3 regions of the Methylobacterium sp. D53M genome follow, and region 1 is predicted to be linked to each of the others. Evidence: predicted binding sites of a transcription regulator. Region 1 holds the regulator's gene; each other region holds the start of a gene.
What was found. The regulator LexA, encoded in region 1, represses DNA repair genes until DNA is damaged. The targets are predictions, from matches to a motif close to TGTTCNNNNTGTGTTCNG.
Positions count from the first base shown of each region.

Region 2: a site for LexA is predicted at 4,401-4,418, ahead of ACLBYG_RS07735 (LexA family protein). Genes of this name have one in related genera too.
Region 3: a site for LexA is predicted at 1,759-1,776, ahead of ACLBYG_RS17320 (type IA DNA topoisomerase). Genes of this name have one in related genera too.

Region 1 is NZ_JBKFAL010000003.1:270,729-280,989, reverse strand. Features, by position in the region: gene ACLBYG_RS08775 (error-prone DNA polymerase) at 1-233, shown strand, start outside; gene ACLBYG_RS08770 (hypothetical protein) at 301-765, shown strand; gene fae (formaldehyde-activating enzyme) at 805-1,344, opposite strand; gene ACLBYG_RS08760 (hypothetical protein) at 1,675-1,890, shown strand; gene ACLBYG_RS08755 (hypothetical protein) at 1,909-2,358, opposite strand; gene lexA (transcriptional repressor LexA) at 2,608-3,336, shown strand; gene ACLBYG_RS08745 (ComEC/Rec2 family competence protein) at 3,330-5,657, opposite strand; gene gltX (glutamate--tRNA ligase) at 5,851-7,278, shown strand; gene gltA (citrate synthase) at 7,579-8,868, shown strand; gene ACLBYG_RS08730 (DNA-3-methyladenine glycosylase family protein) at 8,889-9,815, shown strand; gene ACLBYG_RS08725 (amino acid transporter protein) at 9,890-10,138, shown strand.
Region 2 is NZ_JBKFAL010000003.1:74,674-84,934, forward strand. Features, by position in the region: gene ACLBYG_RS07705 (thiamine pyrophosphate-binding protein) at 1-9, shown strand, start outside; gene ACLBYG_RS07710 (aldehyde dehydrogenase (NADP(+))) at 69-1,646, shown strand; tRNA gene ACLBYG_RS07715 (tRNA-Gln) at 1,729-1,803, shown strand; gene ACLBYG_RS07720 (hypothetical protein) at 1,902-2,162, shown strand; gene ACLBYG_RS07725 (hypothetical protein) at 2,159-2,359, shown strand; gene ACLBYG_RS07730 (Y-family DNA polymerase) at 2,606-3,934, opposite strand; gene ACLBYG_RS07735 (LexA family protein) at 3,931-4,383, opposite strand; gene ACLBYG_RS07740 (hypothetical protein) at 4,581-4,835, shown strand; gene ACLBYG_RS07745 (hypothetical protein) at 4,906-5,154, shown strand; gene ACLBYG_RS07750 (hypothetical protein) at 5,157-5,537, opposite strand; gene ACLBYG_RS07755 (beta family protein) at 5,679-6,713, shown strand; partial or broken gene ACLBYG_RS07760 (sce7726 family protein) at 6,735-7,271, opposite strand; gene ACLBYG_RS07765 (hypothetical protein) at 7,708-7,848, shown strand; gene ACLBYG_RS07770 (P63C domain-containing protein) at 7,850-8,872, opposite strand; gene ACLBYG_RS07775 (hypothetical protein) at 9,060-9,416, opposite strand; gene ACLBYG_RS07780 (hypothetical protein) at 9,463-9,876, opposite strand; gene ACLBYG_RS07785 (hypothetical protein) at 9,876-10,151, opposite strand; gene ACLBYG_RS07790 (lysozyme) at 10,151-10,261, opposite strand, start outside.
Region 3 is NZ_JBKFAL010000012.1:988-11,248, forward strand. Features, by position in the region: gene ACLBYG_RS17315 (monovalent cation:proton antiporter-2 (CPA2) family protein) at 1-1,439, shown strand, start outside; gene ACLBYG_RS17320 (type IA DNA topoisomerase) at 1,815-4,199, shown strand; gene ACLBYG_RS17325 (DUF4186 domain-containing protein) at 4,294-4,656, opposite strand; gene ACLBYG_RS17330 (DUF72 domain-containing protein) at 4,723-5,478, shown strand; gene ACLBYG_RS17335 (FAD-dependent monooxygenase) at 5,672-6,868, opposite strand; gene ACLBYG_RS17340 (hypothetical protein) at 7,384-7,968, shown strand; gene ACLBYG_RS17345 (hypothetical protein) at 8,098-8,391, shown strand; gene ACLBYG_RS17350 (hypothetical protein) at 8,487-8,837, opposite strand; gene ACLBYG_RS17355 (hypothetical protein) at 9,307-9,531, opposite strand; gene ACLBYG_RS17360 (hypothetical protein) at 9,845-10,261, opposite strand, start outside.

The DNA.
Region 1 (10,261 bases):
GGAAGACCGTATTCGAGGCGAACCGCCGGATCGCCATGCAGGCGCGGTTCCTCGCCGTGCGCGGCCGGATCCAGCGGGCGGACGGGGTGGTCCACCTCGTGGCGGAGGGGTTTCGCGACCTCACCGCTGCCCTGCGCGATCTGCGCGAGGCCGGCATGAAGCTGCCGCCCGAGAACACGGATTTCGGCGTGCCCCCGGACCGGCGCGTGTTCCCCAGCCGGGATTTCCACTGAGGCCGGCCCTTCGAGCGGCCCTCGACCAGCCCCTCGACAGGCCCCGCGCCGCGCGTAGAGTGCGGCGATGTCGAGCTTCGCCGTCCCGCGCCTCCTCCTCGCCGCCTGCGCGGCCCTGCCCCTCCTGGCGGAGGCCGCCCGGGCCGACAGCTGCGACGACCTCACCCGCCAGATCGCCGACGCGATCGGCGGCCGGGTCGGCAAGCGCGCCGGCCCCAGCATCGACATCCGCGTGGCCGGCCCGATCAAGTTCGACGTGACCTGCCGGGCCGAGCCGATCGTGCAGGCGACCTCCGCCGAGCCGAGCCCCTCGGCGACCTTCTTCCGCGACCTGTCGGTGGCCTCCGAGATCCTCGTCGGCCAACCGGCCGCGACCGTCGAGCCGATCATCGCCAGCGCCTACCGGACCGCGCTGGCGGAGCGGCGCAAGTCGTTCATCCAGCAGAACGGCTGGTCGGCCTCCTGCTACACCGACCCGGGCAGCAGCGCGATGCGGACCCTCTGCTCGGTGGGGCGCATCCCGCCGGGCTGAGGCGGACCTGAGCCGGCAGGATGCGTGGCCTGGGCCCGCTCAGTACTCGATCACGCCGTCGAGCGCGTAGTGCTTCACGGTCTTCCGGTTGGCGATCAGCTCGTCGACCGTCGGCTCGCCCTTGAGGGCGCGGGCGATGGCGAGTTTCGTGGCCTCGTAGTTGGTCCGGTAGAGGTCCTTCTGGTCGAGGTTGTCGTCCTCGGCGCATCGCTGATCGAGCCAGATCATGATGATCATGCACAGCTCGTCGAGCCCGTCCTTCGGCAGGATGCCCTCGATGATGCAGTCCACGATCGCGTCGCCGGTGGCGGCCTGGACCACGCCGCCGAGGAGCTCGGCATACTCGGCCGTGTGGATCGTGACCTTGGTGGTCATCATCGTGGCCGGGCGCACGAGCTGGTTGAGGTCGCGCACCACGAACATCCGCGTGTGGCCCTGGACCTGCCCCATCATCGACGCGAAGGCCTGACCGACCGGGCCGCGCACCGAGCCGATCAGCACCTCCGGCATGGCGTCGGTGTACTGGCCCTCGGCCGCCAGCACCGTGGCCTCGCCCGTGCGGAACCAGATCTCTTGCATGTTCGAACTCCACCTGATCGGAGCCCGCGGGAGACATCATCGGCGGCCTCGCGTCAATCGCCCCGAAGCCGGCCCCCATCCCGGCCGCCCCTGCCCTCGCCCGCGCCGCGGCGCGGGCGCAGCCCCGTGCCGCCCCGTGCCGCCCCGTGCCGCCGCGATGCGGCCGCCGGCATCCGCGACGGCGCGCATCTCCACCCCTGCGCGGCCTGTGGCCTTGAGGAACGCGGACAGGCGAGGCAGGGAAGACCGGAGCGCGGCTCCGGGAGCGGTCCCGGGCCTGGCCGTTCCGGTGGGCGCGCGGCGCCGTGCCGGGCATGCGGGAGGAACACGATGGCGGAGAGCACGGACCGGGGCTCCGGCTGGAGCCTTCAGGCGAGCGCCGTGCCCGACGGGGTGCGCCTGGAACTCGCCCTCGCCGACCTCGGCGGTGCGCCGGTCACCGCCGCGATCGTGCTCGACCGGACGGAGGCCCGGGCCTTCGCCCGCGCCCTGCTGGCCGCCGCCGGCGACGCCGCGGAGCGGACTTTCCCGAAGCCGGGCGCCTGAGGACGCGCCGCCGGCCGGTCAGCGCACGCCGAGGCCCGGATTGCGGCCCGGCAGGCGGGGGACCACGGTGCCGCGCTTCTCGATCGGCGCGTCGCAGGCGTAGGCGAACTCGGTCTTCAGCGGATCGAACACGGTCTCGCCGGTGATCCGGCAATCCTCGCGCACGGTCTCGTCGAGATAGGCCCGGGCGGCGGTGCGGAAGCGCTTCACCCGGGTGGCGCCCGGCTCCGGATCGATCCGGACCTCGCTCAGGTTGCAGCCGGTATACTCGCGCAGGGCGTTGGACACGATCAGCATCCGGCGCAGCTGCCGGTTGTCGTAGACCTCGTAGGGCTCCTTGCAGCCGATCGTGACGACCTGGGGAGTGAGCGCCACGTAGTTCCGCGAGATGTAGGAGAAGCCGGTGGTGCAGCCGGCGAGGCCGAGGGCGGCGAGGCCGAGGGGCAGCAGAGCTGCGGGTCGTCGCATCCTCGTCATTCCAAGAGGGTCCCAGCCCGCGCCCCGGATCCGCCGCCTTCCCGGCGGGGCGCCGCGATGCATTGAAACGGCTCCGCTTGCGCCGTCAATGCGTTTCTCGACCTTCTCCCGCGGGCGCGCCGCGGAGCGCCGGGCCGAGCGGTGCCGCTCTTGCGGAACACTTGCGGAACGTTTAACCTGTTCGTGATTTGTTTCGGAGACCGTCACGTGGCGGTCCGCCAAGCCGCGAGTCCCCCGTCGATGCTCACGCGCAAGCAGCTGGACCTCCTGCGATTCATCCAGAGCCGGATGCAGGAATGCGGTGTCCCGCCGTCGTTCGACGAGATGAAGGATGCCCTCGATCTCAAGTCGAAATCCGGCATCCACCGGCTGATCACGGCGCTCGAGGAGCGCGGCTTCCTCCGGCGCCTCCCGAATCGGGCGCGCGCCATCGAGGTGATCCGGATCCCCGAGAGCCTGACCCAGGCCGCTCCGGCGACTCAGGCCCCCGCCGAGCCGCGCCGCTTCACGCCGAGCGTGGTCGAGGGCGGTAAGTCCAAGCAGCCGCCGGCCCCGGCGAGCACGCGGATGATCGACGAGTCCGGCCGCGCCATCTCGATCCCGGTCATGGGCCGGATCGCGGCCGGTACGCCCGTCTCGGCGATCCAGAACCAGAGCCACGCCATCACCCTGTCGCCGGACTTCGTGGCCGGCGGCGAGCACTACGCCCTCGAGGTGCGCGGCGACTCGATGGTCGAGGCGGGCATCCTGGACGGCGACCTCGTGGTCATCCGCAAGCAGGAGACGGCCAATACCGGCGACATCATCGTGGCGCTGATCGACGACGAGGAGGCGACGCTCAAGCGCCTGCGCCGCCGCGGCTCGTCGATCGCCCTCGAGGCCGCCAACCCGGCCTACGAGACCCGCGTGCTCGGGCCCGACCGGGTCCGGATCCAGGGCCGCCTCGTGAGCCTCGTCCGCCGCTACTGAAGCGGCTCGGCCGGCGCGTCGTCGGGGGCGAGGTCTCCGCCCGGCGCGGCGTCGGCCTCCGGCGTCGCGGCGACCCCGTCCTCCGCGGGGCGGTCGCCCGGCTCCGCGGTGACCGGCCGCGGCGGTCCCGGCCCGCGCCCGGCGGCCGGCCGCCAGGGCACGGCGCGGCCGTCGTCCCGGGCGTAGCGCGCGGCGAAGCCGTCGCCGTCGGTCCGGAGGGCCACGGCCCCGCGGGCGGCGAGGACGCGCCGGTCGATCACCAGCGGCCCCGTGCAGGTGGGCGGCGCCGCGAGGCCCGTGATCAGCACCGCGGCGCGGGCGCAATCCTCCGGGAAGGCCCGCCGGTCCCGGACCAGGGCGACCGCCCGCCCGTCCGGCAGCCGGGCGGTGCAGCCGAGCCGGTCGCAGCGCCCGCTGCCCGACCGGACGATCAGCGCCGCGGGCCGCCGCCCGTCGCCGTCCGCCTTCAGCCACTGCTCGAGGACGAAGCCCGAGGGTCTGCCGAGGGCCGCAAGCCGCCCGTCCGGGCCCCGCACCGCGGCCCCCGCGCCCTGCCGGTCGACGTAGAGGTCGTAGTGGTCGGGCCGGGCCGCGAGGACGAGCCCGAGCAGGACCGGCGGCACGGCGAGCCAGCGCAGGCGCGAGGCCGGCAGCGTCCCCAGCAGCAGGCCGGCGGTCAGCAGGGCGAGCGCCCCGGCGCCGAAGGCCGGCAGCACCAGGACCGCCCGTTCGAACCCGGCGATCCAGTCCGAGATCGCCAGCATCCCGGCCACCGCCTGCCCCATCAGCCACCAGACCGGCCGGTCGAGGGCGAAGGGATAGGCGAGGCAGCCGATCACCGCGGCGGGCATCACCGCCAGGGAGACGAGCGGCAGGGTCAGGGCGTTGCCGACGAGGCCGAAGGGCTGGACCGTCTGGAAGTGGTAGGTGGCGAAGGGGGCCGTCGCGACCTGCGCCACCAGGGTCGTGGCCAGGGTCCCGGTGATCGCCGACAGGCCGGTCCCGACGAGCCGCCCGATCCGCCCGGCCCCCGGGCGCACGAGCAGCCGCCCGTCGATCAGCCGCGCGCAGGCGATCAGCCCGGCCACGGCGCCGAAGGACATCTGGAAGCTCGGGCCGAGCAGGCCCTCCGGCTCCCGGGCGAGCGCGATCAGCGCCGCGAGGGCGAGGTTGCGCATCGACAGGGCCGGCCGGTCCACCAGGATCGCGCCCAGCATGATCAGGGTCATGATCAGCGAGCGCTCGGCCGCGATGTCCCAGCCCGAGAAGGCGCAGTAGGCGGTGACGCCGACCATGGCGAAGCCGGCCGCGATCTTCTTGATCGGCCAGAGGAGCGCGCAGAGCGGCACCGCGGCGAGGAGCGCCCGCACCAGCCAGAACACCACGCCGGCGGCCAGCACCATGTGGAGGCCCGAGATCGACACCACGTGGTAGATGCCGGCGGCGCGGAGCGCGTCGTTGGTGGCCGGCCCGATGAGGCCGCGCTTGCCCGTCACCAGGGCCGCCGCCACCGCGCCCGCCTGGCCGCCGGCGGCCTCTGCGATCCGGCGCGTGAGCCCGTTGCGCGCCGCGTCGAGCGCAGCGGCGAGCCGCAGGCCCAGCGGCGGCGGCCCGGACGGTTCCCGGACGGTGACGGTGCCGATCAGCGAGCCCACCGCGCCGATCCCCTGGAAATAGGCGTCCCGGGCGAAGTCGTAGCCGCCGGGCCGGGCCGCCTCCGGGGGCGGCAGCAGCCGGGCCGTGGCGGCGACGCCGTCCCCGGGACGCGGAATCGGCGTCTTCCGGAACGAGACCCGGACCCGGGCGGGCCGCGCCTCCGGCGCGAGGCCGGCGAAGCTCTCCACCCGGATCACCAGCCGGGCGCCGACCTCGCGCTCGTCCAGGGCCTCGACCGTTCCGACGAGCGGGCCGATCGTGGTGCGGGTGAGGATCGGTGCGGCGACCTGCGAGACCCGCCAGGTCGCCGCCGCGAAGCCGAGGAACGCGGCCGCCACCGCGAGCGCCGCCGCCAGGGCCGCCGGCCGCGCGCCGAGGACGGGGACCGGCGCCAGCGCGAGGCCGGCCGCGATCAGGGGGGCGGCGAGGCTCGGCGCGCCGTCGGCCGCCGCGAAGTAGACCAGGATCCCGCCGCCGAAGGCCACCGCCAGCCAGGGGAACAGCCGGCGCTGCTCGGCCTCGCGGGCGAGGCCGGCGACGACCCAGTCGCGGAGCGCCGGGAGGGCGGCCAGGAGGGCGGCCAAGAGGGCGGCGGGAAGGGCTCGGGCGCGCGGGCCGATCAGCGCGACCGCGCCGTCCGCCCGCCTCGCGCCGATCCGCCGCATCGCCGCCGCCCCGCTCCGCGCGACCTGTCGTCGGGGCCGGGCGATTCTGCGGGCGATTCTTAACGCATCCGCCGGCCCGTGCTACAGCGGGTTCTTCGTGCTACGGGCGCCCTGTCGAGCCCCTCGCCGCTCCGCCGCCCCTTCGCCGTCCGTCGCGCCCCGTCCGCGACCAGCCCCGGAACATACCGGACCGATGTCCTCAGCCGTCGTCACGCGCTTCGCCCCCTCGCCCACGGGTTACCTGCATATCGGCGGGGCCCGCACGGCCTTGTTCAACTGGCTCTACGCCCGCCACACCGGCGGCAAGATGCTGCTGCGCATCGAGGACACCGACCGCGAGCGCTCCACCAAGGGGGCGATCGACGCGATCCTCGACGGCCTCTCCTGGCTCGGCCTCGACTGGGACGGCGACGTGGTCTTCCAGTTCGCCCGCGCCGAGCGCCATCGCGCGGTCGCCGAGGAGCTGCTGGCCGCGGGCCGCGCCTATCACTGCTACGCCACCGCCGAGGAGCTCACGCAGATGCGCGAGACCGCCCGCGCGGAGGGGCGCGCCCCGCGCTACGACGGCCGCTGGCGCGACCGCGACCCGTCCGAGGCCCCCGCCGGGGTCAAGCCGGTGATCCGCCTGCGCGCCCCGACCGAGGGCGAGACCGTGGTCGAGGACGCCGTCCAGGGCCGCGTGACCTGGGCCAACAAGGACCTCGACGATCTCGTCCTGCTGCGCTCGGACGGGACGCCGACCTACATGCTCGCCGTCGTGGTCGACGACCACGACATGGGCGTCACGCAGATCATCCGCGGCGACGACCACCTCACCAACGCGGCGCGCCAGAGCCAGATCTTCTCGGCCCTCGGCTGGGACATCCCGAGGATGGCGCATATCCCGCTGATCCACGGGGCGGACGGGGCCAAGCTCTCGAAGCGCCACGGCGCGCTCGGCGTCGAGGCCTACCGCGATCTCGGCTACCTGCCGGCGGCCCTGCGCAACTACCTCGTGCGGCTCGGCTGGAGCCACGGCGACCAGGAGGTCTTCTCCACCGACGAGATGGTCGCGGCCTTCGACCTCGGCGCGGTCGGACGCTCCGCGGCGCGGTTCGACTTCGCCAAGCTCGCCAACCTCAACGGCCTCTACATCCGCACCAGCGCCGATTCCGACCTCGTCGCGGCGATCGAGACCATCCTGCCCAACGTCGGGCCGGAGCGAGGCCTGTCGGCGCCGCTGCGGCCCGATCTCAAGGACAAGCTCGTCCAGGCCATGCCGGGCCTGAAGGAGCGGGCCAAGACGCTGATCGAGCTCCTCGACAGCGCCTACTACCTCTACGCCCAGCGGCCCCTGGCGCTCGACGACAAGGCCCGCGCCCTGCTCTCCGACGAGGGGCGCGGCCGCCTCGCCGGGGTGCGGCCGGTGCTCGAGGCGCTGCCCGACTGGAGCGCGACCTCCACCGAGGGCGCGGTGCGGCAGTACGCGGAATCGGCCGGCTGCAAGCTCGGGCAGGTGGCCCAACCCCTGCGCGCGGCGCTCACCGGCCGCACCACCTCCCCACCCCTGTTCGACGTGATGGCGGTGCTCGGCCGGGAGGAAACCCTGGCGCGCCTCGGAGATCAGGCGCCGCAGGGCTGAGGCCGGGCTGAGGGCAGGGACGAGGCGGGGACGAGGCGACGCTGGGACCGCCGCGCGCGGACCGGGAGCGGAGAGGGAACTGCCGGCCCCGACCCGGATTGCGTTGGGTGGAAATCGGTTGGCGGAATTCGCTTGGCGACGGGGGCGGGTTGTCACCGACCCCGTTGCTGCTGCACTGCCGTTTGGGTAACCCATGGCTGTGAGCACCCGCAGCATAATGCGTGTGCTCAGGCCCCCGGGACCGACTCGGGCAGCCCGAGGCCGGCATCCGCCACGTCGCCAGAGAAGGGTCCACGATCCATGAGCGCACCCAGCACCATCACCGTGGACGGCAAGTCGATCGAACTGCCGGTGAAAACCGGCACGATCGGGCCGGACGTGATCGATATCGGCAAGCTCTACGCCCAGACCGGCGCCTTCACCTTCGACCCGGGCTTCACCTCGACGGCCTCGTGTGAGTCGAAGATCACCTACATCGACGGTGACGAGGGCGTGCTGCTCTATCGCGGCTACCCGATCGAGCAGCTCGCCGAGAAGGGCGACTTCCTCGAGACCTGCTACCTGATGTTGTTCGGCGCCCTGCCGACCGCCGCCCAGCGGGCCGATTTCGAGTACCGGGTCACGCGCCACACCATGGTGCACGACCAGATGAACCGGTTCTTCACCGGCTTCCGCCGCGACGCGCACCCGATGGCCGTCATGGTCGCTTCGGTGGGCGCCCTCTCGGCCTTCTACCACGATTCCACCGACATCACGGACGAGAGCCAGCGGCTGATCGCGTCGATCCGCATGATCGCCAAGATGCCGACGCTCGCCGCGATGGCCTACAAGTACTCGATCGGCCAGCCCTTCGTGTATCCGAAGAACGACCTCGACTACACGTCGAACTTCCTGCGCATGTGCTACGCGGTGCCGTGCGAGGAGTACGAGGTGAACCCGGTCTTCGCCCGGGCGCTCGACAAGATCTTCATCCTGCACGCCGACCACGAGCAGAACGCCTCGACCTCGACGGTGCGGCTCGCGGGCTCGTCCGGCGCCAACCCCTTCGCCTGCATCGCGGCCGGCATCGCCTGCCTGTGGGGCCCGGCCCATGGCGGCGCCAACGAGGCGGCGCTCAAGATGCTGATGGAGATCGGCACGCCGGAGAACGTCGGCAAGTACGTCGCCAAGGCCAAGGACAAGAACGACCCGTTCCGCCTGATGGGCTTCGGCCACCGGGTCTACAAGAACTACGATCCGCGCGCCCGGATCATGCAGAGCACCACCCACCAGGTGCTGAAGGAGCTCGGCAAGACCGACGATCCGCTGCTGCACGTCGCCATGGAGCTGGAGCAGATCGCCCTCAAGGACGAGTACTTCATCGAGAAGAAGCTCTACCCGAACATCGATTTCTACTCGGGCATCACCCTCAAGGCGATGGGCTTCCCCACCGACATGTTCACGGTGCTGTTCGCGGTGGCCCGCACGGTCGGCTGGATCGCCCAGTGGGCCGAGATGATCGAGGACCCGTCGCAGAAGATCGGCCGTCCGCGCCAGCTCTACGTGGGCCCGGCCCAGCGCGACTACGTGGCGGTGGACCAGCGCGGCTGAGGCGGGACCTGTCCCAGACGGTGATCAGCGGGGCGGCCGAGAGGCCGCCCTTCGCGTTTGAGGGGGCGATCGAACTCCGCCTGCCCTATCGGCCGCCCTACGACTGGGTGGCGATCCGCGCCTTCCTGGCCAAGCGGGCGATCCTGGGCGTCGAGGCGACGGACCCGGCGGCGGCCTACGCGCGCACGATCAGCGTCGCGGGTCGGCACGGGGTCCTGACCGTGGCGCCCGGCGGGGGCTGCCTGCAGGTCGTACTCCGCGGCGTCGAGGCCAGGCAGGCCGAAGCGGTCGCCGCGCGCCTGCGCCGCCTGTTCGACTGCGACGCGGATCCAGTCGCCATCGCGGCCTGCCTCGCCGGGGATCCGATCCTGGCGCCGCTCGTGGCCGCGCGGTCCGGGCTTCGGCTGCCCGGCGCCTGGGACCCGTTCGAGACCGGATGCCGGGCGATCCTCGGCCAGCAGGTCTCGGTGGCCGCCGCGATCGGGCTCGCGGGTAAGCTGGTCGCGGCCTTCGGGACGCCGCTCGCCGAGCCTGTCGGCGGCTTGACCCACATCTTTCCGGCACCGGAAAATCTCGTCGAGGCGGATGTCGCGCTGGCCCTGAACATGCCGCGCGCCCGTGGTGCGGCGATCCGGGCGTTGGCGGCGGCGGCGCTCGCCGATCCGGAGCTGTTCGCCCCGGCCGCGTCGCTGGAGGACGCGGTTCAGCGCTTCACGGCAATCCGCGGGATCGGACCGTGGACCGCGCAGTACATCGCCATGCGGGCGCTCAAGCTGCCCGACGCCCTGCCGGTGGGCGATGTCGGCCTTCTGCGGGCGCTGGAGGATGGCTCCGGGCGGCCGAGCCCGGCGGCGCTCCTGGCACGGGCCGAGGCGTGGCGGCCGTATCGGGCCTACGCGGCCCAGCACCTCTGGGCGGCGGACGAGGCGGCTGTGAAGGGGCGGTGAAGCGAGGGGCGTCGTTCGTTCCCCGCATCGCCAGGGTGGGCTAACGCAGGTGCCGGTCGGGGGGCTCGGATTCGATGTCGGACGGGGACGAGGACGCGCGCGAGAAGCTCGTCGCGAACGAGCGCATCAAGTTCACGTCGACCTACGCCAATGGTCTCGCCGTCGCGATCTTCGCTGTGGGTGGTTTCGCGCCGTTCATCTCGACTGCGCTATCGGATAGCCCTCACTTCGCGCCCGTACTCGTCGCGATGGCGATTTGCTGGATCATGAGTGGCGTCATACATTGGGTTGTGAGGCACGCCTTGCGGAACCTTCGCCCATGACGACAGCCCAGTTTCTCCTTTTGCTCGCTGTCCCGATCGGTGGGGGCGTGCTGGCCCTGGGTGCGCTCTGGTTAGACCAGCGTTCGCACCGACACAGGACTCATCGCACCCGCTCTTGATCCC
Region 2 (10,261 bases), 200 kb from region 1:
CGGGGCTGACCGCCCGCGCGCGCCGTCCCGGTGCGGCCCGCCCGCACCCCCACCGAGAGGAGCAGCTCATGACCCTGCGCGGCGAGAACCTGATCGGCGCCGAGGCGCGGCGCGGCACCGAGGCGGCCTTCCGGGCCGTCGAGGCGGCCACCGGACAGGCCCTGGAGCCGGATTTCCCGGGCGCGAGCCGGAGCGACCTCGACCGGGCCTGCGCGCTCGCCGAGGCCGCCTTCGACACCTTCCGCGAGACCGACCCGGAGGCGCGGGCCGGCTTCCTGGAAGCGATCGCCGCGAACATCCTGGAGATCGGGGACGACCTCGTCACTCGCTGCATGGCCGAGACGGGGCTGCCCCGGCCGCGGATCGAGGGCGAGCGCGCCCGGACGGTCGGCCAGCTGCGCCTGTTCGCCGGCGTCGTCCGCGAGGGCAGCTACGTCGAGGCGCGGATCGACCCGGCCCTTCCGGACCGCAAGCCGCTGCCCCGTCCGGACCTGCGCCTGCGCCGGATCGCCGTCGGCCCGGTGGCGGTGTTCGGCGCCTCGAACTTCCCGCTGGCCTTCTCGGTGGCGGGCGGCGACACCGCCTCGGCCCTGGCGGCGGGCTGCCCGGTGGTGGTCAAGGCGCATCCCGCCCATCCCGGCACCTCGGAGCTCGTCGGCCGCGCCGTCCAGAAGGCGGTTGCGTCCTGCGGCCTGCCGGAGGGGACCTTCTCGCTGCTGTTCGATGCCGGCCAGTCGATCGGGCAGGGGCTGGTGGCCGATCCCCGGATCGCGGCCGTCGGCTTCACGGGCTCGCGCCGGGGCGGCACCGCCCTGATGGCGATCGCGGCCGGGCGCCCGTCGCCGATCCCGGTCTACGCCGAGATGAGCAGCATCAACCCGGTGCTGCTGTTCCCCGGCGCGCTCGCCGCGCGGGGCGCCGCGATCGGCAAGGCCTTCGCGGCCTCGCTGACGCTCGGCGCCGGGCAGTTCTGCACCAATCCCGGCCTGATCCTGGCGCTGCCGGGTCCGGGTCTCGACGCCTTCCTCGAGGCGGCCGGCGCGGCCCTGCGCGAGAGCCCGGCCGCGACCATGCTGACGCCCGGCATCCAGCGCGCGTACCGCGAGGCCGTGGCGCGGGTGGCCGGCCACGCCGCCGTCACCCGCATCGCCGAGGGCGCGGAGGGCGGGGCGACCCAGGGCCGGGCGACCCTGTTCGCCGCGGACTCGGACGTGTTCCTGGCGGATCCCGAGCTGCAGGAGGAGATGTTCGGCGCCTCGGGGCTCGTGGTGCGCTGCGCGGACTTCGCCGCGATGCGGGCGGTTCTGGAGCGTCTGGAAGGCCAGCTCACGGCCTCGCTGCACCTCGCGCCGGAGGATCACGCCGCCGTCCGGGACCTGCTGCCGCTCTTGGAGCGCCGCGTCGGCCGGATCCTGGTGGACGGGTTCGGGACCGGCGTCGAGGTGGCGCATGCCATGGTGCATGGCGGGCCCTACCCGGCGACCTCGGACGGGCGCACGACCTCGGTGGGCAGCCTCGCGATCGACCGGTTCCTGCGGCCGGTGAGCTACCAGGACGTCCCCGACGCCCTGCTGCCGGCGGCGCTCCAGGCCGCCAACCCGCTGGGCCTGCCCCGCCGGATCGACGGCACACCCGAGCGCCGCTGAGCCGCTTCGGGCAGGGGCCGGACGGCCGCGATCCGCCGCTTGCCAGGGGCGGGCGCGGCGTCTAGACAGCCTCCGCTCACCTTGGGGCGTCGCCAAGTGGTAAGGCAGCGGTTTTTGGTACCGCCATTCCCAGGTTCGAATCCTGGCGCCCCAGCCAAATTTCCCAACCAAAACAGCACCTTCGGCACCGGGACATAACGGACACACCGGAACAGAAGGTGTATTTCCGCTGCACAAAAGCCGGCACAGTCCCGAATGGCTAAGGAACTCCCGACCGTCTCGGAACTGCGGAAGGCCGCTGAGGTCACCGATCAGGAGATAGACGCAGCGGTCGACGCGGTGCTCGCAGATCTGGCGACCGAAGCCTACCCGCTCGCGAAGGGCTGGACCCTCGACCTTATCGAGACGATCCGCACTAACACTCGAGCGAACGAGGCGCTGACCACCGACAAGGCGGCCTGGAAGCGCAACATGGTCCGGACCGCGATCCTGCTGGCCCACCCGGTGAAGGGATGAACGACAACACCAATCCGGACAGGGAAGCGATCGCAGAACGCCTCTTTGAGCATTTGAGCGGATTCACGCGGGGAATCGGGATGAGCGGCGAAGACGCGCGTGAGATCATCGTCTGGGTCATTGCGTCGGATCCATCGGCCGGGGACGCTGACCTGCTGGCGAAGGCGCGCGCCTGGATGCTGATCGCGCTCGCGTAGCGAGATGCCGAAAGCCCCATCGCCTCGAGGCGCCCGGCCTCGTCACGACATTCGCCGTCGCGTCTTGGCGGCGCTGACGTCCGAGCCATCGACCGCCACCGAACTCGCCGAGCGCGCCGGAATCCCCGGCCGGGAGCGCGCCATGCGCGCCGCCGGCGCACTGGTGCGCCTGGAGGCTGACGGCCTTGCGGTCAGCGAGTTGCGCCGGAACGTCACCCGGTGGCGGACAGCCGGCGATATATCCCCTCAGGCGTAGGCGACCGGCAGCTCACTCACCTGTGTCGTGTAGCGCGGCGTGCGCATCTCGAACTTCGTGTTCCAATCGCGCCGGCTCACAGGCCCCGCCCGCGCCGGCACCACGGCGCCGCGGCCCCAGCGCGCGTTGCACGCATCCATCGCCGCCATCAACGGGCCGGATCGCTCGCGGTCCAGCGCGCCGATCAGCGCCCGCGGGCTGTGCGACAGCGGCACGAGGTCGTTCGTGACGATCCCGGCCTTGCTGTACCGCCACGGCCGCCCGCCCGGCTCGCGCCATGTCCGCGCCACCCCGTGCCGTGCCGCCTTGATCAGCGCCAGCGTGTCCGAGCTGTGCTCCGGCAGCTGCACGGTGGTCGAGACCGAGCGCATCGGCTCGCCCCGGTCATGCTCGCTCGTGTGGTAGAAGATCGTGACGTGGTTGGTGCCCAGCCCCTCGCGCCGCAGCTTCTCCCCAAGCCGCGTCGCGTGCGCGGCGACCGCTTCCTCCAGCACAGCCCGCTCGGTGATCCGGCTCGAGAACGAGCGCGTGACCGCGCAGCCCTTCCGCCGCGCCGGCACCATCTCCAGCGGCAGGCAGGCCGCGCCGCGCAGCTCGTAGATGATCCGCTCGCCGACCACGGTCAGGCCCTTGCGCACCGGCCGCGGGTCGAGGTCGCGCAGGTCCGCCACGCTCTCCACGCCCATCGCCTGGAGCTTGGCGAGCGAGGCCCGGCCGATGCCCCAGACCTCGGCGACATCGATCCGGCACAGCCAGTGCGCGTAGGCCGCCGGGTCCGTCAGGTCGCACACGCCGTCCAGCGCCGGCACGGTCTTGGCGATGTGGTTGGCGAGTTTGGCCAGCGTCTTGGTCGGGCCGATACCGACGCAAGTCGGAATCCCGGTCCAGGCTCGCACCGTCGCGCGCAGGTCCCGCGCGAGCTCGACCCGCAAGGCCGGCGCCACGTCCGACAGGTTCAGGAAGCTTTCGTCGATGGAGTAAATCTCCACCTGCGGGCTGAACTGCCGGTAGACCGCGTTGGTGCGGCCGCTCATGTCGCCGTAGAGGGTGTAGTTCGACGAGAACACCCGCACCCCCTGGACCCGACACATCTCGCGGATCTTGAAGTACGGGTCGCCCATCTTGATGCCGAGCGCCTTGGCTTCGCTGGTGCGGGCGATGGCGCAGCCGTCGTTGTTCGAGAGCACGATTACCGGCACGGCGGCGAGTTTCGGGTCGAACACGCGCTCGCAGGAGCAGTAGAAGCTGTTGCCGTCGATCAGCGCCACGGCGCGGCCGCCGCCGATCCGGTCGCGCAGCCGGGCCTCCGGCGTGCTCACGACAGCTGCCCGCGGGCGACGTGCCAGCGGATCGAGAAGCGCACCACGCCCCAGATCGCCCCCTCGCCGAACTCGTCGACCGCAAACGCCGGAAGGTCCGGGTTGCAGAAGGCGAGGCGGGCGACGTTGCCGTCGATCACGAGGCGCTTGCAGCTCATCTGGCCGTCGATCGCCGCGACGACGATACTGCCGTGGCCCGCCTTGAGGCTGCGATCGACGCAGGCGAGGTCGCGGTCGTAGATGCCGGCCCCCTCCATGGACGAGCCACTGATCCGCCACAGGAAGGTGGCGGGTGGGTTCGGCACGAGCCAGCGGGGCAACTCGAGCGCGCCCTCGAGGAAGTCGTCGGCCGGTGACGGGAAGCCGGCGCACAGGGCTTGCCCAATCAGTGGGACGCGGACGGCTTCAGGGCTGTGGATCAGCAGTTCGTCGATCCGGTTGAGGTGCACCCGGGGCTCCGCCGTGTTAGAACGAATACGGAACAAAGCTGATGCGCGGGCCGGGTTCAATCTGCGCGCGGAATGTTTCTTTCCGGCCGGTGGACGAATGTGAACTCGGGTCGAAAAGGTCAGTCGTGGCGGAATGTTAAGCGCCTCGCGCGGTCGGCGGTGAGCGTTTGGCGGGTCGGAGCGGGCGGGAGACGACGATGGCGATGAAGACGGCGTTCGTGGTGCAGCCCTTCGAGCTGCACCGGAAGCGGCTGCGGCCCGCCCGGCAGGAGCCTGCGCAGACCGAGAGCGGCGCGCTCAAGAAGGCAGAGAACCTCGCGAAGCGGATGCCGGGCGAGGCGGCACTGAAGGTGGTGGCCGACGACGAGACCGGCGAGCTGGAGGGCGTCACGATCCTCGGCCAGTGGGGCGAGATCCCCGACGACTTCGCGGATAGTCTGCAGGGCGGGTAGAACGAGCGATTGGCTCCGATCCCGAGCTCAGGAGAGAGGAACCGTCAGCCTGCATCCAGCTTGGCTCGGCATGCCTGGAAAAACGCCCGCCAAGAAGAAATCGGTCAAGGCGAAGGTCGCCGAGAAGGCGCCCCGCAGGGTCGGCCTACCAACGCAGCTCGCGGCGATCCAGACGCGGTATCGCGGCGCGCTGCTCGACGCAGCCGAGCTGCCATACGCAGAGCAGGGCGATCGCATCCGGTCCGCATTAGCGACGCTGCTCGCGGAGAAGGCTGCGCTGGGTGTGAAGGACGGCGAGGAACTCGCCGAAGTAGAATAGCCCTACCGCCCCACTCCCCGCGCCGCGAACTCCCAGACCGGCGGCCCCCAGGTCTGCCCGGGCTTCGTCCGGTAACCGGAGAAGCGGTCGAACACGATCCGGTCGGACTCGACGCCCACGACCTTGCTGTCGTTGACCATCAGCGCGCCGGCATACTCGACGCGCAGGAATCCGTGCTCCGGGTGGACGCCGAACAGCTGCTCCGCGGTCCAGCCGAGCCGGTGCGCTTCGGCGCCGTGCTGGTCGAGGAAAGCCAGCGCGTTCGCGCGCATCGCCGCCCATCGCGTCGGGGTCAGGTATCGGCACGGCGAGGCGTGCTCGGATAGGCGCTCGATCTGGTCGCGCCAGGAGGCGACGGTGGGCGGGAGGTCGATGATGCTCATCACGGAGGCGATAGGATGCCACCGTTCAGTATGCCTTAACTGGTATAGCGCCGCGACGACGCTGCATACGGGCTACCACGAATCTCGTGTGTCACCCTAAGGTTGCGCTATCCTGCATTTCGAATCAGGAGGAAGCGTTCTGTGGGCGTCACGACTCATCTCGGCCAAACGGGTAGAAACTATCAGTACGTCCCAAGCCTTAGGGCTAAATCGGGAGAGGTCGAAGCTCTCAGGAATTTGGATCCGGGTGTAAAGCCCAGGATCTTCCCCCTATTCCAGATCATGTCGAGCACGTCGGCGACGTTCGCAACCGACTTAGCCGCGGCGTGGCCGGGGCTGCCTGTTGCCTTGGACGGGGCTGCCCGATCCGCGGCGGATGGATCGTCCCAAGCCTTCGCCACGCTCCTACAATCCATCGGGCTCGCGGGCGTGCCTGTCCTGCCCGTGCTCGACGTTGGGGCCACCGGTCCGTACCACACCGGCGTCGGAGCCGTGCTGAATCGGTACGCGCCCGGCCTCGTGCTGAGGAGCAGTCTCGCGAACCTGCCGAACGCGGCTGCGTGGCTCACGCAGCAAGGCGGTTCGATCGCGGACACCGACCTTTTGATCGACGCGAACCATGTGTCGGATTTCGATCCGCCGCTCATTGCTCAGGTCGCGATCACGGCCCTTCAACCACTTATCGCGCAACCGGCCGGATGGCGTTCGATGACCCTGGTGTCTTCATCCGCGCCACAGGATGTCGGCGGCCTTGTACCGGGGCCGAACCTCGTCCCACGTCGATGCTGGCAGCTCTGGCAAGCGGTCGCGCCGGTAATCCCGAACCTTCACTTCGGCGACCACGGCATCTCGCACCGTAGTTTGTTCGAGCCGCCGCCTGCCGCGATGGCGCGCGCTACGGTCTCTCCACGTTACGCGCTACCAGCCGAATGGATCATCCGAAGGGGCGTCGCAACCAATGGGCCGAACGGACAGCCCATGACCGCCCAGTATCACGGGCACGCCCAGGGCTTCGCTGGACACCCGGGGTTCGGACAGGTCCCAGGGTGTTGGGCCGACGCTCGCATCCAGCAGATCGCCGCAATGGCCGGTGTCGGCAGGTCGGGCAACCGCGAGACCTGGGTGGGGCTGGGCTTCAATCGGCACGCATCGGTCACCTGCCACCACCTGCCCTAGCCAACCCGGGCGGGCCTTGAGACTGGCCCGCACTTCGTCGCGCAGTACGCATAGGGGGAGCTCGCGGGCCAGCCGATGGGCCAGCGTGTCGACCGGCTTGCTACGGAAGCCCTTGATGAGGGCGTGACGTTCCAGCACCTCGACAGCCTCGGCCCGCCACAGCAACCGAGCGATCTGCACCGGATCTGGCGTCGGGTTGCGAAGGGCGTCGCGAGACGGGGCTAGATCAACCGGCGCGCCAGCGCGTCCGCAGGCCAACGACACCCCCCACCAATCGGGGATGATGCCGGACGCCTTGGCGGCATGCTTCTCGGCGACCACCAGCGTCACGCGGTCGAACACCTGATTGTAGAGGGCGGCCTGCGCCGGAAGACGCTCCAGCGTATCGCGCTCGCTCTTCAGCTCGAAGCCGTGCAGCTCGCCGTTGATGACCGCGATGTCGACGCGCACGGATCCGGACCAGATGCCCATCTCTTGAACGACGCGCGTATCCGCGTCGCCGGCATGCAGCCGGTCCAGATAGGCCATGACGGCGCATCTTACGTCGCGATCATGCACGACTGCCGGTCCCCTCCCAAGATGGCGACGCTCTGCGGCTGTCGACCACAGAGCCGATGTGGCAGGGTATGCCTCTCGGCTTCAAGCATTTCCAGGGGGTCGACTGCCGCATAGGGCTGCATTCATTGCAGCGCCGAACCCGGACCACGCTTCCGGCTAAGATCGTGCGAGTTTGCGGTCCGCTGGGTTTCGCCGGTCGGCCCGCAGAATGGCATCTGGTTCTGGAGTTGCACCGGCTGTCAGCGCGGGTACGAGGGCGAAGGCGTGAGACCGCTGAACGGCATGGCCGACACCAAAGACGAGGCCATCGAGGCACTCGCCGCTGCGTGGGCCAGGGCGAAGGCGTGGAGCGCCCGAACCGGGCTGCCATTGGTGCAGGGCAGATCATGACCGACGAGCACAAGAGCTGCCTGCACCCGCTGTCCGACCTACGCTCATGGCACCTCTGGCAGACTGGCAGGCGATCGGCGACGTGCACGCTATGCAGGCCCACGAGGATGCCATCGCCTACCTCGACCTGCTGATCACGACGAAGAAGCAGCATGCAGTCGAGGATGAGGCGAGGCGTTCCCCTTAAATCAAAGCCCCCCTTCGTCGGCCTCCTCGAAATCTAGTTGACCACTTTGATCGTAGCGAGGATGCCTTCGATCCAGTTTCTTTTTAAAATCGTCATAGTTGTCGCTTAGCGACATGATGGTAGTCACGGACGCCAAGTGCTCACGGAGTTTTGGGTGGCCAAATTCTGGAGTTAGCTTTTGAGTCAAAGTCCCTTTTCTCCTGCCTGATGGCAACTTGGGGGTCGATTTTTTCAACTCTTCCAAGACACCGGGCGCAAGACGCTTGTAGATCACATCGTTCGTTAAATGTCCGAAATACTGCGGACGCTTTACTGTTGCGTGCGGATATTGCAGCCCACGGAGCCGGAACAATTCTTCGTAAAACTCGTCAGGAAATGTCTTAATCCAGGGTTGAAGCTCTTTCGCTATGAATGCCTCCAAAATACGAGCAAGAGCATCGCTTGCCCGCTCTCGCTGATAGCCGGTCGCCTCATCAACAAGAGCTACAATGCCGAGCCGCGCGAATGAGCGGATAAGCATGTCAGCGAATTGCGCATATCTGATTTCTTGCTCTGTCTGCAGCGCCTTCGCATCTCTAGCGCGGAGCAAAACTTCGCAAAGTTCTTGAAGCACCGTCGCCTCAAAGCCAGAACTCGGGGCGTTGCCACGAGGTGAAGCGCCAGTAAACAATATCGGATTCGATAACGCTTCAGACAGTTCTTTCGAAAGGAACGGTTTAATTATCCTATGTTCGCCGATCCGCTGAGCGCCTTGGCCACGCCCCTTCATGCCGATCGCCGCGGTCATCCCACGACCCGAGATAACCCTACGTCCATCATCTAGAATGAAGCAAGCAAGTTCTACATCTCCAATATTGATAACGCCCCTATGCGTCGCCGCCGGATACGTCTCACCATCATCAGGTTTTGCTCCCCATCTAGCATCCGCCGCCTTTTTAGCGGACGCCTTGCGCTCCTCCGGGGAGAGCATCTGAGCGCGCGCTTTGCCGCCGCGAGCCCGCCCCTCAACCTCATTCCGCTCCATGCACGCATCTCCTTGCTCAATGCGTGCATGATGCGCCTTTTAGCGAGCAATGCAAGCATATTAAACTGGCATGCGTGCTGAATCGATTCATGGCGCTCTGAAAAGGCACCCGGCTGCCGAAACGACAATGGGCGCCCCCGCCGAAGCCAGGGCGCCCAACGCGTTGACGGATGTTAACGGCTTCCGGTCAGTCGGGCGGCCGCCGCATGAAGGCCTTCAGCATCTCGTCGCGGGTCTCCTTCATCTCGCCCCGCACCGAGCTGACCATGTCGTCGATGCGCCGCTCCAGGCGGGTGATGACGTCGCCGGTCACGTAGGTCCGCGCCACCTCGATCTTGAAGGCGTTCAGCTTATCCTCGAGCGACCGGATCTCGATCTTGGCCGCTGCCATGTCGATGGTGAGCGGCGAGACCGCCTCCTTCGTGCCGGTGCGCAGCTTCCCGACGACCCAGTCGACGCCCTTGCCGACCGAGAACAGGAACAGCGCGAGCGCGATGAGCTGCGCCCAGGTGATCGGCCCGGGCGACAGGAAGGACGTGTCCATGGCGGCGGTCTTTCGCGGCCCTGCCCCTCTCCGGGGCGGGAGAGGGTTACCGGGTGAAGGTCTTCTTGACGCCGAGCAGACCGATCAGGCCGACGCCGGCCCAGATGATCGTCTTCTGGATCTCCAGGTACTCCCCCGGCATCGCGGCGATCTTCCAGGAGCCGACCGTGTGACCGTCCCAGGGGAAGCAATCGAAGGTGACGGCACCGAAGTGGATGATCGCGATCGCGAACGCGACGGGCATCATCCAGGCAGTCAGCAGGGAAGCCCGATCGGCGTTGCGCGCGGCCGCAACCTGCTGCTGGGCCACGATCCAGGCCTGGAACATCTGCGCGTTGGTCGAGACGTCGGCGCCGACATCGACCTGGTGCTTGGCGAGATCCGTGTCGGCCCGCTTGTTGGCGAAGTCGAGGATCTTGCCGAGCAGGCCCGGTACGAGGGTGAGGAGGGCGGCGAGCATCAGCGCGGCCCTCCCGGCGCGTCCCGGTCCGGGGCGCGCATGGGCGGCGTGGTCGTGTAGGCCCGCATCACAAGGCCCATCAGGAAGCACCCGGCCACGATCGCCTTCGCGGTCCCCTCCGGCGCGCCCATGTCGATGAGCAGCTGCCGGAAGTCGACGGCGTGCAGCGCGTCGAGCAGCGCCAGCAGGAATGCGGGCGTGAAGAAGATGAAGGTGCGCCAGCCGCTGAGGCGGCGCCATAGCATGCGGGCGCGGTGGAAGCGGGAGCGGGGCATCAGACGGTCTTTCGTCCGAGGAAGAGGTCGACGAGGCGGTTGAAGAGGGTGGGGCGCGCGGCCGTCGGCTTCGCTCCCGTCATCGGCGCGAGCGGATCGGGCGCGGTCGC
Region 3 (10,261 bases), on a different contig from region 1:
TCGGACTCGCCCTCGGCTTCTCGATCACCGTCGCCTTCGTGGCCGGGACCGGCTTCGTGCTGACCTCGACCGCGATCGTCATGCAGCTCCTGGAGGAGCGCGGCGCGCTCTCGACGCCGAAGGGTCAGCGCATCGTGGCGATCCTGCTGCTGGAGGATCTCGCCATCGTGCCGCTCCTCGCCGCCGTCGCGCTTCTGGCGCCGGGCGGGAGCGCCGCGAGCGCGACGGAGCGCGCGGTCACGGTCGCCATCGCCCTGCTCTCGGTCTGCGCGCTCGTCGCCGCGGGGCGCTGGCTGCTCAACCCGCTGTTCCGCCTCCTCGCCGCCGCCAAGGCGCGCGAAGTCATGACGGCCGCGGCCCTCCTCGTCGTGCTCGGCTCGGCCCTCGCGATGCAGCTCGGCGGCCTCTCGATGGCGATGGGCGCCTTCCTGGCCGGCGTCCTGCTCTCGGAGTCGAGCTTCCGCCACCAGCTGGAGGCCGATGTCGAGCCGTTCCGCGGCATCCTGCTCGGCCTGTTCTTCCTCGGGGTCGGGATGTCCCTCGACCTGACGGTGATCGCCGCGAATGCCGGCCTGATCCTGGCGGGCGTCGCCGCCTACATGACCGTGAAGGGCCTGCTCATCTCCGGCGTGGCCCGGGTGCTGCGCGCCTCGCACGCCGAGTCGCTGGAACGCGCCGCCCTGATGGCGCAGGGCGGCGAGTTCGCCTTCGTGCTGTACGCGGCCGCCGCGAGCGCGGGTATCATCGACGGCACGACCAACGCCGTCCTGACAGCCACCATCATCCTGTCGATGGCGATCACGCCGCTGATGGTCGTCGCCTTCGATCGTCTCGGTCCCAAGGCCGTCCCGTCCATCGACGGCGTCGAGGCGCCCGAGGACCTCGTGGGCAGCGCCCTGATCGTCGGGTTCGGCCGCTTCGGCCAGATCGCCAGTCAGCCGCTCATCGCGCAGGGCTGCTCGGTCTCGATCATCGACACGAACCCGAGCAACATCCGTCTCGCCGAGGGATTCGGCTTCAAGGTCTATTACGGTGACGGCACCCGCCTCGACATTCTGCACGCGGCCGGCGCCGCGACGGCGCGGGCGATCCTGATCTGCGTCGACGACACCGCGATGGCCAGACGCGTCGCGGAGATCGCCAAGGCGGAGTTCCCCCTGGTGCCCGTGCTGGCGCGCGCCCGGGATCGCGAACACGCGGTCGAGCTGATCCAGGCGGGCGTGGCCTACCAGATCCGCGAGACGGTCGAGTCGGCTCTGCTCCTCGGCGAGCAGGCGCTCCTGACGACCGGAGCCGAACCGGAAGCGGCCAGCGCGATCCTGGCGGAGGTCCGGCGCCGCGATGCGGAGCGTCTCGATCTGCAGGTCGTGGGCGGCATCTACGCGGGTCGGGACCTCATTCACGGCAACAAGCCCGGCTCGGCGCACGCGGCCGGCTAGGCCAGCGACCGGGCCTCGGTGCCGTGCCCGCTGAAGGCGCGCCGGTCTCGGCAGGCACAGGGGGCGGCCAACCCGTAGAACGCGAGCGCGTGCCCGGAGCCTTCGGAGGACGGTGCGCGGGTCGACGGCGACGCGCCAGCCACAGGCGGGAATCCGGCCACGGAGGCATTCCGGGTCGCCGCCGCGGGCGAGCCCGGAGCACAGGTACAAGCGCCGCTCCAGCATCGCGGCGCCGGCCGGTGTGCCTGGGGAGGGCGACACGCCGCCGGCTTCCCCACGGCTTCCCGTCTCGCGGCGCCAGTTGCATCCCGAGCCCGCCTGGAACAAAATGTGAACCCTGGGTCAGGCGCGGCGACAGCCCGAGCGGTCAGCGACATGTCATCTCCGAGCTCCGGTCGCACGCTGTTCTTCTTCGAGAAGCCCTCGGCGATGCGCCAGTTGCAGCGCTTCTTCCGCTCGCCGAGCACGGTCTGCGTGGCCGCCGAGGGACATCTGCTGTCGGCCGAGGAGCCGGGCAGCATCCGGCCCGAGTGGAAGCCCTGGCGCTTCGACCTCCTCCCGATCGTCCTTCCCACGATCCCGGTCGGCTACGGCACGAACCGGTCCGGGCAGTCGCACGCACCGAAGATCGCCGCGATCCGGCAAGCGCTGAGCGGCGTGGACCGCGTGATCATCGCCACGGATCCGGGTCGCGAGGGCTCGATGATCGCGTGGGAAGTGCTCGAGCATCTCGGCTGGAACGGCCGGGTCGACCGGCTCAAGCTCGGCGCGCTCGACGAGGTCTCGATCCGACGCGCCTTCGCGGCCATGGCCAAGGATCCCGCCTCGGGCGAGCGCGACTACGCCGCCTATCTCGAGGCGCTCTGCCGGCAGTACGAGGACTATCATCTCGGCCTGAACGGCACGCGGGCGATCTCGCTGCGCCTGCGCCCGCCCGCCTTCCGGGAGCCCTGGCGCTTCGGCGGCGTCCAGACGCCGACCCTCGCCATCCTGGCGGACCTGGAGGAGCGGATCCGGTCCTTCGTGCCGCAGGACTTCTTCAAGGTCGCGCTGCACCTTAGGACCCATGCAGGCGCGGAGATCACCCTCTGGCACGCCCCGAAGGAGCGGATCCTCGATGCGGCGGTCGCTGAGACGATCCGGTCCGCCGCGGCGACGTGGTCGGGCCCTCTGGCGGTCGCGCACAGGGATGTCCGGCGCGCGCCGCCCCGGCTGTTCTCGAAGGACACCCTGGCGCGACGCTGCGCCAAGCGGTTCGGCTGGGACCCGCAGCACACGGCCGGCATCGCTCAGGACCTCTACGATCAGGGGTACCTCAGCTACCCGCGCACGGAGTCGGAGCACCTGCCCGAGGGCCAGGCCGGCGATCCCGCCGCGATCATCGCGGCCGTCACGACCGTCCTGACCGACCTGAGCACAGTCGTTCCGCGCGACGCTGCGCCGCTGATCCGTCGCGGCCTGAAGGGCCACTACGTCGCGGATCCGGGCGAGCACCACGCCATCGTGCCCCTGCGCAAGGCGCCCGAGCGCGGCCGTCTCAGCACCGATCAGTTCCGCTTGTGGGAACTCGTGGCGAAGGCCTATCTCGCCGCGCACCTGCCCGACGGGGTCGACGCGCGCACGAGCGTCACGGCGGATGTCGCGACACCGCTGGGCGTGAGGCGGTTCGCCGTCTCCGGCAGCGTCGTGCGCGCCCCGGGTTGGCGCGCGCTCTACGGCAGCGAGGCCGAGCTCGAAACGGATGCCGTGCCCGGCAAGACCAAGCGCGAGGCGGAAGCCACCGCCACCCGCCTGCCGCTCGTGACCGACGGCGAGGGCGCCTCCGCCGCGACGGCGGAGATCGCCACCGCGAAGACCGAGCCGCCGCGGCGGATCACCCGAGGCGAATTGCCGGTGGTGATGGGCCGGCTGATCGACCAAGTGGACGATCCGGCCGCCAAGCGCGCCCTGGAAAACCCCGCCAACCCGAACGAGCCGAAGGGTCTGGGCACGGCCGCGACGCGCGACACGATCCTGCCCAAGCTCCTGAAGAGCCGCTACATCACGCTGTCTACCGGCAAGGATCCGGCCATCGAGGTCACCGAAGTCGGCCTGACCTTCGTCCGCGCGGTGCGCAGCGTGTTCCCGGCCTACGGAGATCCGGTCGGGCGCGCCATGTTCGAGGCGGAGCTCGCCGAGATCGGCCGGGCGGTGACGCGCGCCGAGGCGGTCGCGCGCGCGACCGCCTTCCGCCAGCGCACCCGCGCCCGCCTCGACGACCTGATCGCAGCGATCGCGCAGGCGCCGACCGTCAGCCTCGATCCGAGCCTGATCCCGGCCGGTCAGGGCGACCAGCGGCCGCCGACGCCGGCCATGGTGGCGTTCGCCGTGAGCCTATCCGAGCGGAAGGGCGTGACGCTGCCGCGTGGCTGCAGGAGCAGCATCAGCGTCTGCCGGGCGTTCCTCGACACCCATGCCGGGCCGCGTGCCGGGCAGGAGGACGACGCCGGCCGCGCAGACGGCCAGCGGAGCCCGAGCGCGGCGATGGTCGGCTACGCGCGCAGCCTCGCCCAGCAGCGCGGCATCCCGTGCCCGCCGGACGCGGAGACGGACTTCGACGCGTGCCGGCGCTTCCTCGACGCACACGCCGCGCAGCCGCGGCAGGGAAGGGACGAGGCGAGTTCCGGAGGGGCGAAGGCCAAGCGGCCCGCGGAGCGGGAGAAGCGGCGGGGCCGTGTGGCCCGGACGCCGCGACCGGCAGCGGCACGCCGCCGGGCCTGAAGCGCCCCGGCGGGAGTGACCGGATCGCGGCGTTCGTCCGCGACGCCGACTTTGCCCCGTCTCGGCGGCGCCGGCCGCCCGCCTGGCGCGCGCCTCAGGCGGCCTCGGGGTCCTCGGAGCGCAGCCAGCGCGCGATCGCGGCGACCACGTGGGCCTGCTCGACGGCGGTCAATGCCCGGCCGGCGGGGATCGCGTGCCACTTGGCCAGGCAACCGCGGCAGCAGGTTGCCGTCGCGTGCTGCGCCGTGAAGACGGGATGACCGCGAAAGGGCGTCTGCTTGCCGTCGTTCCTCGGCTCGGCAGACGCGAGGCGTCGCCGCACGAAGTCCCGCGCGTGGTCCAAGACCGTCGGGAGCCCCTTCTCTCGCAGGTAGACCCGATCGGCGATCGCCAGCCGGAAGCGTCGCCGGAACGCGGATTGCGGGAGACGGTCGAACACCTCGTCGAGCGCTCGCATGCGCGCAGATCCCGGTCTACCGATCGCCGGTCGGGCCGGCATGGCTTCGGCCCCGAGCGGTATTCCATGCATCCATCAGACGCCATCGCCGTCGGAACCGCGGGCTGGAGCCTGCCCAAGGCCTACGCGCCGCAGTTCCCAGAGGCGGGCAGCCATCTGGAGCGGTACGGACAGCGCTTTTCCGCGGTCGAGATCAACACCGCCTTCTATCGGCCCCATCGGGCGACGACCTACGCGAGATGGGCTGCGGCGGTGCCGGACGGGTTCCGCTTCGCCGTGAAGGTGCCGCGATCGATCACGCACGAGCGGCGCCTCATCGGCGTGGATGAGCCCCTCGCGCGCTTCCTCGGGGAGGTCACGGGCCTCGGGACAAAACTCGGGCCGCTGCTGCTCCAGCTCCCACCGAGTCTGGCCTTCGACAGCCCGTCCGCGGCGACCTTCCTATCGGGATTCCGGCGGCGCTTCCCGGGCGACATCGTCTGCGAGCCGCGCCACGCCACGTGGTTCACAGAAGATGTCGACCGCCTGCTCGTCGGCCTCGCGATCGCCCGTGTCGCGGCCGACCCCGCGCCGGTCCGGAACGCCGGCATGCCCGGTGGCTGGCCGGACCTCGTCTACTATCGGCTCCACGGCTCGCCGCGCATGTACTACTCGGCGTACGAACCGCGCGTCCTGTCCCGGATGGCCGAGCGCCTCGGAGCGCACAAGGCCCTCGGCCGACGCGCGTGGTGCATCTTCGACAACACCGCGGAGTTCGCCGCGATCGGTGATGCCCTCGACATGCTCGCGCGCGTCGAGACCCGACAGGGATCCGATTCATGAAACAACAGACATTGATCTCACAATTCTAGGGAGGACTTTCCCCCGCCGGCACAGCCGGTCTTGTCGGGAGAGGCGGCCCCGACAACGGACGCCGTCGTTCCTGAGCCAAGGTCAGACCCCGCAGTGAACCGAGCCGTGGCGATCCGAGCGCTCGATGTGGAACCGGCCGGAGCGTGTGTGCCGAGGAGCCGATTCAGGCCGATCGACCGACGTAAGCGGAGACATCGGGCTCCTCGGAGCGCCCATCGAACAGCTTCGCGGTGACGCGGCGAACGGCGGGCCTGCTCGCGACGTTCAGGGCCGCGTGAAGGAGACGGATGCCGATCCGCGTGCGCGGGTTCATGAGCTTCGGCGCGAGCTTCGGGACACCCTGCGCCCTCTCGACATACGGGCGCATGACCCGCTCGTAAGCCGCGAAAGCCGCCGCGACCGTGTCGGTGCGCGCCAGCTCACCGGCCAGCACGCAGGCGCCGGTGACGGCCAGCGTCGTGCCGATGCCCGCGAGGGGCGTCGCGCACCAGGCCGCGTCGCCTGTGAGCACGACGCGGCCGGACGACCAGCGCTTCATCCTCACCTGGCGCAGGACGTCGAGGTAGAAATCGTCCGTCGCGTCCAGGCCCGCCACGACGCGCCCGGCCTGCCACCCGGCACCGGCGAACCGCGCCCGCAGGAACGCCTTCTGGCGAGCGATATCCCAGTCCTGCTCGCCGCCGGGCGGCTGACGGAGCGTCAGCATCGCGCGCGTCGTGCCGTGCCGGTCCGGCCGCAGCGAGATGCTGCGGCCGCCCGTGGCGTTGAACCAGCGCCACATCCGGTCGTCGTCGGGGATTCTGGGAATCGTGAAGTACGCGATGGTCAGACCCATCCAGCGCGGCGCGTTCTCTCCGGGAAAGACGAGCTCGCGGGTCGATGAGCCGACACCTTCCGCCACGACCACCGCGTCGTAGCGTTCCGTCTCGCCGCCCGCGAAGGTGACGGCGACCGCGTCCCCGTCCTCCGCGAGGCGGGCCACAAGGTCGCCGAAGCGATAGTGGGCCCGCTCCCGGGCCGGCTCGTAGAGAAGGCGCGCCAAGTCGCCGCGCAGGATCTCCATCTCGGCGGTCGGCCCATCACCCTCGGCCCCGGCGACGTCGAACCGCGCGGCGACCCGTCCCCGGCCGTCGATCCAGGCCGTCCCCTCCTCGCCGGTGCCGCTGGCGAGGGCGGCCCGTTCCAGACCCATCCGGCGCAGCACCGTGCGACCGACGCCGCGCACATCGACGTTCTGCCCGCCGTCCCGAAAGGCGGGCGCGCGCTCGACGACGGTCACGTCGAAGCCGCTGCGGCCGAGCCACCAGGCCACCGTATTGCCGGCGATGCTGGCGCCGGTGATCAGGATGCGACGCGCCATATGGAAACCACTCCCGAAGACCCAACAGCGCCCGGCGCAGCGGGTTGCCGGAGACGAGCGCGGCTGTTCGCGGCGGGACGCTCCCGTCTCGGCGGTGCCGGCGGTGGGATCGCCACCCGGCCGTGCAGCGCCGCGGAGGCGCACCCGCTCCGACCCGCGGCGGCGCCGATCCCCTCGACAGGTCTCGCCGCGTGCCCAACATGAGCGCGACGATCGTGCCGATCGTCCCGCGCGGGACGCGCGCGGAACTCGGTCTGGTCTGCTCAAGGCTGACGTGAGACCGGCGCAGGCAGGGATTTCAGGGCATGACAGGGGGACACGGAAGGTCCATCGGTGGTCCGGGCACTGGCGCGCGGTCGGGTGACGCCGGTGCGGAGACGCGCGGATCCGCTGCTCCGGCCCGCCACGCCGTCGCGCGGGCCGATGGCGGCCTCCCCGGTGATGGCCGCGCGCCCTGCGAAAGCCGGAGAGACCGGACCCGGCGAACACGGCGCGTCGGCGCGCTCTGCGCCCTGATGATCGCGGCGCCGACGGCGACGCGCGCCGAGCCGGTGGCGGCGCTTCTCCGGGACTGGACCACGGCCAACGGCCTCTGCCGCGGCGGCTCCGGCGACGATCCGCGCACGCAGGCGGCCTGCGAGCGGCGCGACGGCCTCGATCGCCGGCTCGCAGCCGCGGGCTGGTGCTACGGACGCCCGGCCGACACCGGCGCCCAGAGAACCTGGCAGCCCTGCGGCGACGGCACGCGACAGCCCGCACAGGCCGGGACGGAGACCCCGCAGGGCGCGGCGCGGCGCGCCCTGCTCGATGTCGCCCGGGGCCCTGCGGAGGCCGGGCGGGGACAGCCGGTGCAGTTCGTCGTGCACGCCCTGAACCAAGTCGGCCCCTGGGCCTTCCTCTTCGCGCGGATGCAGCGGCCCGATGGCCGCCCCCTCCCTCGCGCCGCGGACGATCTGGACTCGAACGACTACGCCGCGCTGCTGCGCCAGGACGGAAACGGCTGGCGGGTCGTCGACTTCGCCGTGGGACCGACCGACGTCGCGTGGGAAGGCTGGGACCGGCGCTACGGGGCGCCGGCCTCCGTCTTTGCGGTCCGCTGAGGTTCGTCCCCGCCGCATGAACGGAGAGACGCCCACGCGCCGACGCCTTCGGCTCTTCGCGGTCCGGCCGATCCGGGCTGCTGTCCCGGCGCCGGTGTCGGCTCCCGCCACGACCCGGGAGGCCCGGGCATGATGGCCGCGCGGCGCTGGCTAAGCGCGACGGGGCTCGCGCTGCTTCCGACGACTTCCCAGGCCGCCCTGCCGCCGTCCTGGCAACGCGTGCGTGAAGTCCAGGCCGTCGCGGAGGCGGCCGCGCGGGTGCTGGGATCGCGTCCGATCGATGCAGTCGAGCGCGTCGACGGGGAGCGCTACCGCGTCCGGGCGGGTGACTGTCGGGTCACGGTCCGCGTCGTCGTCCGCCCCCGAGCACAGCCGGGACCGCAGGCCTTCGACGCGATACCGGACGCTCCGGACTGCCCCTAGAGCTGCCACGGGCTTCATCCCTGCGCCGCGGCGTCGAGCGCCAGAGAGGCCTCGGAGAGGTCGCGGCCGCGCACCCGCGGCGCGACGCGCGCCCATCAGACAGGCCAGCCCGGCGAGCCGGCGTGCATCGCACCGATCACGGCGAGCAGACCGAGCAGAACCATGAGCACGGAGTAGTACTGCATCGGGATCCAGAACAGGGTGTGGCGCGGGTGCAGGATCACCGTCTGTCCCGTGCGCGGGTCGAGCAGTTCGCGGCCCGGCCGGCCGTTCAGCCGGGTGCCGAGCCACCAGTTGAAGCCGGCCGCCACCACCCACACCAGGATGACGCCCGTGGGCGTCGGGACGCCCAGGCGGGCGAGCGCCGGATCGAGCAGCACGCTGCCGATCAGGCCCGCCGCCGCGATCAGCGCCGTCAGCATTCCCCAGCCGGACCAGATGATCATTCCCGGACATCCCCTGTCTTGGCGAACGGTCCCGCCTCGCGGGACGCGGTTCCTCCGGCAGGCGCCGGCACGATGTTGCAATGGGCGGCCCAGTCGCGTTTTCGCCGGGTCGCGGGGCTGATCCGACGCCGAGACTGGTATCGACCGGCATCCCGCGCGGCCCGTCGGTCGCCCTCCCGGCCGCGATAGCCGCGGTGCAGATCGGCGGTCATCAGGGTCCGGGCGCGGGTCGGGTCGACGGCGAGGCTCATGCGATCGGCGGATCAACTCACGTCAGGCATCGTCGCGGGCGACACCTCGCACGGCCCGGTCCAGCCGGCAAGCTGACCCGTGACCGAGGGGCAAGATCACCGGAACGGCTGCACAGCCGTCTAGACGTTCATCGACGACCCTCTCGTCGCCGCTGACCAGATCCGTCGACGACCGGAGCGTCGGCGGCCCTGCCTCGCAATGCGCGAATACCGCTGATCTACTTGGAGCCGGACAATCCGAAGAGGATCGCCGCGCTCGCGACAAGGAGCGGCGCCCAGAAATGGACCAGGCCGCCGCCGCTCCAGACCGAGAAGGTCTCCCGGCACCCGGTCGTGTTCATCGCACATCCCAGGGGGACGAAGTACATGAACCACACGAAGGTCGCGATCACGAGAAGTGTCCCGAAAATCAGCGCCGCGCCCCGCATCGACAACATCCTCATGCGCGCACCAGTCGGTGCACGCTCCGCTTCGGCCCGGGGCCACGATCGGATCCCACCCTGCCAGGACCGACGTCTCCTGTCGCTCCATGACGGGCGCGTCCGCGAGGTTCGCGTGAGAGCCGCGACAGGGACCTCGCGGGATCCGCGCCGGCGCGCACCGCGAGGCGGAGGCCCGCGCCCGTGACCGGCCGCGGCCGGAAGAGAGGCGCGCCGCGGATCCGGCCCGTCCGCTACTGGTGAGATGCCGCGGAGGCCGACGCCGGTGTGCAAGGGCCGAGCCCGGAGCGCCCGCGGCGGCCGTCCGGGTCTGGCGCTACCGCGGACCGCCGCCGCGCCGCCGCGCGATCTCGTGTCCCGCGCTGTCGAGGGCGCCCGACGGCGCGAGGCCGTCGTTCGGAACGGCCTGCATGCCATCGTGCGCGGTGCGCGAGGTCGGTCGCGCGAGACCGTGATCGCCGGCGGCCTGCTTCATCGCCAGCGCCCTGCGGGAGCTCGTGACCAGGCGACCGCGCGCCCGGGCGTTCCGCCTGCGCTCGCTCTCCTTGCTGGCGCGCTTCACCGCTGCTGCCAGCACCGCGGCCTTCCGGCGGGTCCCGGTATTGTCGGTCGCGGCGCGCGCCCCGGACGGGGCGGCCTTGCCGCGCAGCTCGCGGCGCTGCCGGCGGGAGATATCCCGCGCACGGTCGCGGCTTGCCCGAAGACGCGCGACCAGTTCCGCCAAGCCGCCGTC